Regions from separate parts of the Clostridium sp. BJN0013 genome, predicted to be linked through region 1. Evidence: riboswitches for the same ligand, from Rfam matches in the RefSeq annotation. Region 1 holds a riboswitch; each other region holds the start of a gene.
What was found. A riboswitch is a leader RNA that binds a small molecule or an ion and turns the genes downstream of it on or off. The one in region 1 is predicted to bind S-adenosylmethionine.
Positions count from the first base shown of each region.

Region 1 (3,217 bases):
ATACTTTGATCTTAGAGATTATGATAAGGCTTTATATTATTGTGATAAAACATTAAAAGTAAATCCTAAATATATTAAAGCATTTTCTAAATTTCCCCAAATAATGGGCATTAAAAAATTTTCTATAGGTGAAATGAAATCCAAGCTTGACAGCTATCTTGACGTAAATACAGATGAAGAGGTGTATTTGTTTTTATCGGATGTATTTTACAGCCAAAATAGATTTGGTATATCCTATGATTATGCTGAAAAAGCGGAGAAAGTGTGTAAAGATAATTATTATACATCTAAAATATACTATTATAAAGGAGTTTGTTTATTTTATCAGAAAAAGTTTAATGAGGCTTATGAATCATTTCAGAAGATTACAGAATATGATTTTATCGATAAAGCTTTTTATTATAGTATGCTTTGCATTACATTTGGAAATAATATTTCAACTAAAAATCTATTAGTTGATAATTCCAAAGGTATTCATAACGATAGAAAGTATTTAGTATATATGAAATTTGAGGATTTACTTGAAGAAAAGAAGTGTACACCTCTGGCTGAAGATAAAGAATCTTCCACAGAATTTTCAGAAGCTATATTTAATTTGTTGGCTATATTATTAAAAATAAATTATTTTGATGAATTTGAGAAAGGACTTCAGCTGTTAAATTTAATTGAAGATGACAATGTACTTTTGTATCTTGCAAAATTGTATTATAAAAATGGATATATGAATCTGGCTTATGATGAATTTTTAAGAACTATAAAAATATATGATAAAATTGATGTGGAAGGACTCGAAATGATGAAACAATCATTGCAATTTAAGTTGAAGCTGTGAAATTCCTCCGTCATCTTTTAGCTGGGATATGTACAATGTAACCATTGACATTATGGGATTAAATTGATATAATTAAATCCGTAAATTGAATATGAATCTTGAACTTATCAAGAGAGGTGGAGGGAACAGGCCCATTGAAGCCCGGCAACCAATACGTTGTATAATGGTGCCAAGTCCTGCAGCGAAGGCTGAAAGATGAGAGAAATGTTATGGATGTTAAATCTGAGGTTTTCCTCAGATTTTTTAGTGCTGTATAATTTTATCCCAACGCTGGAATTAGCTAATACTCCCATCCTTTTCAAAGTGGGAGATAAGTACTGCTATGCGTCTGGATAAGTTATTCTAAGGTTCAGATGGAGAAAAGCATTTTTCTATAGCAAACTCCAATTGAACCTCTGAATTACTTGATTTATGGAGGGAAGGTGAATATTATTGATAAATATTAATAATGTTGGTAAGAGTTTTGATAATAAAGTTGTAATTAAAAATATAAACCTTAATATAAAAAAAGGTGAAATATTTGGAATAGTAGGACAGAGCGGAGCGGGGAAATCTACACTGCTCAGATGTTTAAATGGCCTTGAAACCTATGATACTGGAAGTATAAAGATAATGGACAAAGAGGTAAAAGATTTAAAAGGAAAAGAAATAAGAGTTTTTAGGAAAAATTTAGGTATGATATTTCAAAATTTCAATTTACTAAATAGGAAAAGTGTATATGATAATATATCACTTCCTCTGGAGGTATGGGGATATGATAAAAAGAAAATAAAAGCTAGAGTAGGGGAATTATTAAAATTAGTAGCACTTGAGGATAAGGCCGAGAGCATGCCAAGGCAATTAAGTGGAGGGCAAAAACAAAGAGTGGCTATTGCAAGAGCACTTGCTTTAAATCCCAGTATATTACTCTGCGATGAAGCTACTTCAGCCTTAGATCCTAATACTACCAAATCTATACTTGAACTCTTAAAGAAAATAAATAAGGAATTTGAACTAACCATAGTAGTAGTAACACATCAAATGGAAGTGATAAAAGAAATATGTAACAAGGTGGCAATTATTGACAGCGGGGAGATAAAGGTAGAAGGAGATGTGGAAGAAGTATTCCTAAGGCCAGGCGAATATTTGAAAAAATTGTTGGGAAGTGAAAATTTATTGCCGGAAAAAGGAATGAACATAAGAATATTTTTCCCAAAGGAAATAAGTCAGGATAATTTAATAACTTCTATGGCTATAGATTTAAATATAAAATTTTCCATAGTATGGGGAAAACTTGAGAGATTTCGAGATAATGTACTGGGAAGCCTAGTGATAAATATAAACCAAGAAGATAAGGAACAAATATGTAATTATCTTTCTTCAAAAAATGTAACATGGGAGGTGGAATAGTATGAGTTTTAGTGAAATATTTAAGCAGGTACTATTTCCTGCTGTAGGAGAAACATTTTATATGGTAATAGTTTCTACAGTATTTGCCGTAATTATAGGGTTTATACCTGCAGTTTTATTAATAATAACGCAGCCAGGGGGGCTTAGACCTAATAAAGCAGTTTATAAAGTTTTAGATGTAGTGGTAAATTTGCTTAGATCCTTTCCATTTATAATACTTATGATAGCCATCTTTCCTTTTACAAAGTTTATAGTGGGAAAAGCTATAGGTACTACAGCAGCGATAGTTCCACTTACTATAGCTGCAGCACCTTTTGCAGCAAGGGTAATTGAATCCTCTTTTAAAGAAGTGGATCCTGGAGTAATAGAGGCATCTAAATCTTTTGGGGCAAGTAATACTCAGATAATATTTAAAGTTATGCTAAAAGAAGCTCTTCCATCTATAGTACTTGGAATAACACTTACAGTTATAAGTGTAGTAGGATATTCTGCTATGGCAGGTACAGTAGGGGGAGGTGGACTTGGAAATGTAGCGGTAAATTACGGATACTACAGATTCCAGACTGACATAATGGTATATACAGTAATAATACTTGTAATAATTGTCCAACTGCTTCAAACTATTGGAGATATAATATATAAAAAACTTAATAGATAAAAATATATAAGGCGTGAGTAAATTAAACTATAGTTTTACTCATGCCTTAATTTTTAAAAATTAATTGAACTTATGTAATCAAATTCATACTAATATACAAATACCATTTTACCAACTCTTAAAGCAATGGGTTTTGACCAGAGCCAGGTATTTGTTGTACTATCATCAAAGTAATATAATGCACCATTTGTTGGATCGGAACCATAGAGTGCTTCATAAGCAGCATTTTTTGAATCTTCGGAAGCGGACTTGTTTATCCAGCCATTATATACAGGAGTAAATTGATAATAACCTCCCGATACTTCATATATTACATCTTTTATAGTAGATGGAAATTT
Region 1 is NZ_CP162495.1:3,462,547-3,465,763, reverse strand. Features, by position in the region: gene AB3K27_RS17965 (glycosyltransferase) at 1-832, shown strand, start outside; SAM riboswitch class I at 934-1,034, shown strand; gene AB3K27_RS17960 (methionine ABC transporter ATP-binding protein) at 1,265-2,221, shown strand; gene AB3K27_RS17955 (methionine ABC transporter permease) at 2,223-2,879, shown strand; gene AB3K27_RS17950 (cell wall hydrolase) at 2,969-3,217, opposite strand, start outside.

Region 2 (3,217 bases), 1.7 Mb from region 1:
AGAAAATTTACACCATTTAATGTTTTAACCGTTTTGGTAAAAAGAAAACATAAATTTATAACTAAAATAAAAACCTTCTTGCTATGAGTTACAAGAAAGTCTTTCATTCAAGTTTCTCATCTGTCAAGCAAATACATGCCTGCTGGAATTAGCACCAATGAAAACAATCAGGTTGCCGGGTATCACAGGGCCAGTCCCTCTACCTCTCTTGATAAGAATTTAATATTTAATTATTTAAATACTAACATACTTAAATTAATCCTGTCAATAATATATTTTTCACTGTTATGCTATTGACATAGCTCCAGGTTTCAGTTTATTATAGGGGTAAGTTTTTTGTATTTGATTTTTAAAGGTATGATAATTATGGTGGACAATTATAAATTATTTAAAGATTTAAACCCGGATGAAAAAAACATATTTAATTTAATTCAGAAAGATGGAGCCATGACTAAGAATGAAATCCTGCTTAAAACAGGAATGAAGTTGACTTCATTAAATCGTATTATGGGTCCTCTTGAAGAAAAACGTATTATAGTACAGAAATGTATAGGAGAATCTACAGGAGGTAGAAAACCTATTCTATATGATATAAACTTATGTAGATTTTATATTGTAGGGATAGATATATCTAAAACTCATGCACAAGTTTCCATAGTAAATTTAAGAATGGAGATTTTTTATAAGAAGAGTTTTTATGTTAATTCTTCCGATTCATATAATGAAGTTGTAGAAAAAATTGTGAGAATTATAAGTGATGCTTACGTAGAGTTAAATTTAGAGTTTATTGATCTTATTGGAGTAGGACTTGGAATTGAAACAGATATCTGGAATGATGTGAATATAGACGAAATACTTGAAAAAAAATTGGAATGTAATGTAGTTAGTGAAAATGGTGCAAATTCAGCTGTTATTGCAGAGTATTTATATGGCAGTGGAAAACAATTTAAAAATCTAGCTTATTTTAATTGTGGATTGAGAATAAGAGAAGGGACAATTTTACAAGATAGAATTATAAAAACAGCAGATGATAATGAATATGCTTTTGAGCATATGGTTATCAATACAAATCAAGATGTTGATTTTGATAAGGTATGCCTTTCAGTTCAAAAAAACAATGAACTGTCTGAAAAGATAATTTTTGATGTTGCCTCTAAATTGGGGAAAAGTATAGAATTTTATAGTGATTTATTGGATTTGAATTGTGTTATATTAAGTGGACCTTTAATTAATTCGGATCTGTTTTATGAAACATGTGTAAGATATGTTCCTGAAAAGGTTATTTTCAAAAGAGATGGATATTTTAAAGAGGATGCAATTTCAATAGGGGCTGCGGCTTTACTTTTGGAAAGATGTATTGACAGTAAAATATAATGAAAATAAAGAGATAAATTAGTAATAAATAAAAATTTTATGTTGACAAAGCATTTTAAAAGTTATATTATGTACGTAAATTAAAAATGAATTAAATAACTTCTTATCAAGAGAGGTGGAGGGACTGGCCCTGTGATGCCCGGCAACCTAAATGATTTTTTTCATTCAATGGTGCTAATTCCAGCAGGTATATCCTGAAAGATGAGAGACAAGAGGATACAACCTCCTGTGGTTTCTCCACAGGAAGTTTTTTTTTGTCTATATGAAAACCACCTGCTATGCAGGTGTGTTCAGAATAGCTTAAGCGGTGAACAAAAAACCTCACTTTGATAAAATAGAAGAGGTCTCGTCAACCAAATCTATAATCAAAGGAGGTTTGCCCTAAATGGACAGTAATAGTTTATCACATACTAAATGGAGATGTAAATATCATGTAGTATTTTCACCCAAATATAGAAGAAAAGAAATATATGGAGAAAAAAGAAAAGAGATAGGAAAAATATTAAGGAAACTTTGTGAATGGAAAGGTGTAGAAATAATAGAGGCGAATGCATGTGAAGATCATATACATATGCTTTTATCGATACCACCAAAGACAAGTGTTTCAAGTTTTATGGGATTCTTGAAGGGAAAAAGTAGTCTAATGATATTTGAGAGATTTTCAAATTTAAAATATAAATATGGAAATAGGCACTTTTGGTGCAGAGGATTCTATGTAGACACAGTTGGAAAAAATAAAAAAGCAATAGAAGAATATATAAGAAATCAACAGAAAGAAGATATGATCGCCGACCAAGTAAGTATGAAGGAATACATGGACCCTTTTAAGGGTAGCAAGTAACATAAATTGCGGCTGGCGAGATCTTTAAGATGCCTTGAGGCATAATGCTGGTAATGTGCCCTTATAGGGCTTAGGAAAAACCACCAGCTAAGCTGGTGGATATTTATTTGGACTGACTAGAAAACTAGAGATCAAATTTAATTTATTGTAAGTGTTTGTATGCTTGTAATAAGTTAAATTTGATCTCTAATTTTATAAACTTATTTCCAATTTGAAAATAAGTTTTAATTATGAAAGATATGAATACAGTAAAGTAAATAATGAAAATTGACTTAGGAACAGTTAAACAGATTTTATACTTTAAATATGATATGAATTGGGTGGAAAGGAGATAATAATATGCCAAATGTAATTTTATCACCTCAAGAAGAAAAAATACAAGATGAAGCAAAGGGAAAAGTTAATAAGTATGCCGATAAGAGGGTATTTAAGATTTTAAAAGGATTTGAAAGAAGTAAACCTCGTATTGATATTGAAAGAGCAAAATATTTTACCGAGTCATTTAAACAGACGGAAGGTCAACCGCTTATTTTAAGATGGTCAAAAGCATTGAAACACATTGCAGAAAATATAACTGTATATATTGACAATGCTCAGCTTATTGTTGGTAGAGCAGGGTATCAAGGAAGATATGGGCTTTTATATCCAGAACTTGACGGAGATTTTTTAGATCTTGCAATAAGGGAATTACCTAATAGAGTACAGTCGCCTTTTAATATTTCTAAAGAAGATACTGAAGTTGTAATAGAAGATATTGCACCTTATTGGAAAGGAAAAACTTTTCATGAAGATTTAGCGAAAACTCTTCCTGAAGAAACATTAAAACTAACTTATGATCCTAAAGATACATTGAAATCCAGATTTATAGTTAATGAGACGGCATCTTTTAGATCTTCAATACAGTGGGTACATGATTACGAAAAAGTATTAAAAATAGGATTTAAAGGTATAAAGGAAAGTGCGGAAGAAAAATTGAAAGAACTTGATCCATTAAGTCCTGTT
Region 2 is NZ_CP162495.1:1,742,570-1,745,786, forward strand. Features, by position in the region: SAM riboswitch class I at 114-218, opposite strand; gene AB3K27_RS09150 (ROK family transcriptional regulator) at 337-1,374, shown strand; SAM riboswitch class I at 1,475-1,582, shown strand; gene tnpA (IS200/IS605 family transposase) at 1,760-2,215, shown strand; gene AB3K27_RS09160 (pyruvate formate lyase family protein) at 2,555-3,217, shown strand, end outside.
Region 2: another riboswitch for S-adenosylmethionine. It lies ahead of tnpA (IS200/IS605 family transposase); the one in region 1 lies ahead of AB3K27_RS17960 (methionine ABC transporter ATP-binding protein).

Region 3 (3,217 bases), 1.7 Mb from region 1:
TTTCTTTTGCTTATACATTGCATCTGTTAGATCACAGAAAAATTATGTAATACTTAGAATATGTGCAGGATTGTCTACTGTTATTGTATGAATTTGTGCATCTGACAGGCCTTTTTCCTTCATTAATGGTAGAATTTTAGTTGGTATATGAATATAACCTGGACCACCAGTATAAGTCATACAATCGTTAGTGCAGAAATCGTGAGAAACCAGTATCTGGCCCAAATGACCATGTTCAATCAGTTCCTTGATTTGGTCTACACGTTGAACGTCTGTTGTTATCTTACAACCAGACCTTTTAAACACCGTGTCAGAAACTCCTAAACTATCAAACTGTATATGGCAGCCCAAATCAGCAAATTTTAATCTTGCTTCATTAGAAAAAGCAAATTCCATATGACCTAGAATAATTCGTTCTGGGTCAGCACCAGCTTCTGTTAATATTATTAAAATCTCAAATGGTGCATCAGGATGAAAAGCAGAATGAATACTTATTGGTACTCCAGTTTCCTTTTGAGCAATTGCTGCTGCTTTAAGAGATTTTATCTCATTTTCCGTGATTGGCCAGGAACAACCAATTTCTCCAATGATGCCTGCCCTAATTCCAGTATCATCGAAACCCTTTGTAATGTCATTAATATACTCATTGGCAATATCTTCTATAGTCTTGTTATTCATGTCCCTTGGCAATGTGGGTTCAATATAATAAGCCGTACCCATAACAATGTTGATTCCTGTCTCTTTAGCAATACGTACCAACACCTGGGTATCAAAACGAATATGACGAGGTGTCACGTCAACAATGGTATTGCCGCCAGCTTTTTTGAATAAAATGGCTTCATGGATTGCATCGTCTACATTTGTTTTCTTCATATTCCTAGCTATTTTTCTGAATAGAAGAGTAACAAACTTTGGAACTAATATAGACATATCCATCAAAAGATGCTCATGTGTAATAGTAAATCCCAATTTATTGCTGTCTACTAGACCTAATACTGTTTGAACTTTTCCCTGTACAGATTTATTATCCATTTTATTATCCTCCAAATCAATATTGAGATTCCAGGCGTATCTCTCATGACTTAGTTATATCAATATAAAGTGTAAAAAAGCAAGAAAAATTTTTAAAAAACATATAAACTTTGTGTAAATTAAACAATTATATATGAGGTTGATAAATGATTGAAATCTACAAAAAAAATTTTAAATTATAAAAAATTAGCTATTGACAAAAGAACTAAAAAATTGTATAGTACTATCAACAAGTAAAAATACACATTATGTTAGTTAAAATTTAATATAAAATTTCTTATCAAGAGAGGCGGAGGGACTGGCCCTATGATGCCCGGCAACCTGGATGTTATTTATTCAATGGTGCTAATTCCTGCGGGGTAACCTGAAAGATGAGACATTAAGAAAGAGTTAAACTTCTTACATTTCATCTGTAAGAAGTTTTTTATTGTATAATATTAATTTCGATACCTTAGTTGACCAGACACACTGGAGACTAAGTAAACTGAATTTTATTCGGTTTACTTAGTCTTTTTTTATATTTAAGTTATGCAGAGAGGAGATAAATAAAATATGAGCATAGATTTTGCAAGAAGTATAGAAGAGAGGACATTAACCCATCCCTGTTACAACTGTATTGCCCATAAATATGCAAGAATGCATATCCCTGTAGCACCAAAGTGTAATATAAGCTGTAACTTTTGCAATAGAAAATATGATTGTGTGAATGAAACTAGACCAGGGGTTACCAGTGAAGTTTTAACTCCTGAGGAAGCTAGAGATAAATTTAATATAGTAAAAGAAAAAGTGAAAAATTTGACTGTAGTGGGTATAGCAGGTCCAGGAGATCCACTGGCAAATTTTGAAGAAACTAAAAAGTCTATAGAGTTAATAAAAAAGGAATCACCAAATATTACATTTTGTCTTTCTACCAATGGATTGATGTTGCCTTTTTATGCAGATGAAATAATAAGACTGGGGGTCACTCATGTCACTATAACTATAAATGCAGTGGATCCTAAAATAAGTGGCAAAATATATAAATATGTTAATTATCTAGGAAGTGTTCTTGAAGGAGAAGAGGCAGGGAATGTATTGTTAAATAATCAATTATCAGGTCTTAGATATATTACTCAAAAAGGTATAATATGCAAGGTAAATATTGTTATGATAAAAGGAATTAATAGCAATCATATTCCAGAAGTAGTTAAAAAAGTTAAAGAGTGTGGAGCATACATGACAAACATTATGCCTCTTATACCTGTTAAGGGTAGTGTATTTGAGAATATGCCTACTGTAAGTGATTTGGAGTTAAACCATATGAGAAAAAAATGCGAACTGGATTTAAAGCAGATGTATCATTGCAAACAATGTAGGGCAGATGCAATAGGAACTTTAGACAAGGATATATCTAGTGAATTTAGAAATGATACTGAACATGATTTTAAAGGGAAAAATATAGTTAAGCTTAACAGTAAAGAAAAAATTTATAAGAAGAGTAAATATAGATTTGCAGTTGCAACTAAGTCCGGTGTAAATGTAGATGCACATTTTGGACATGTGTCACAATTCTATATATATGATGTAATAAACGGGAAAATTGAACTTAAAGAAAAAAGGATCATAAACAAATACTGCAGTGGTATAAGTGAATGTGATGGCCATGATAATAAGATATCAAATATCTTAAAAAGCATAGAGGATTGCAATGCAGTACTTGTATTGAGGATAGGTTTTGAACCTTTGACCATGCTGCATGAGAAGGGAATAAAAGTATTTCAAATGTATTTTAGTATAGAACAGAGTATAAAAAAAGCCATAGAATTACTTGAAAAAGATTCATAAATATTCAAGTACAAAGGGGAATGGTAAATATGAATATAAAAAATATGACAAAAAATATAAAAATTTCAAATAGCAAGGGCAGTTTTAATGAATTGGTAATTAAAATTTTAAGAAAAAGTTTAGCCATTGTATTGTTTCTGGTTTTTTGGCAGATAGCCCCCATAGTAGGTATAGCTGATCACCAATTTATACCTACTTTTTCAGAAACCATTAGTACAATTTGGGATCTTATATTGAAAAATGAAATGATAGTACATGTTAAAGTAAGTCTTATGAGAGCCATAATAGGGTTCATGCTGGCAGCAGTTATAGCACTACCATTAGGCTTCTTACTTGGGGGAGGATTTAAAAAGGTTGAGGA
Region 3 is NZ_CP162495.1:1,078,949-1,082,165, forward strand. Features, by position in the region: gene AB3K27_RS05735 (hypothetical protein) at 43-1,032, opposite strand; SAM riboswitch class I at 1,307-1,410, shown strand; gene nifB (nitrogenase cofactor biosynthesis protein NifB) at 1,585-2,856, shown strand; gene AB3K27_RS05745 (ABC transporter permease) at 2,886-3,217, shown strand, end outside.
Region 3: another riboswitch for S-adenosylmethionine. It lies ahead of nifB (nitrogenase cofactor biosynthesis protein NifB); the one in region 1 lies ahead of AB3K27_RS17960 (methionine ABC transporter ATP-binding protein).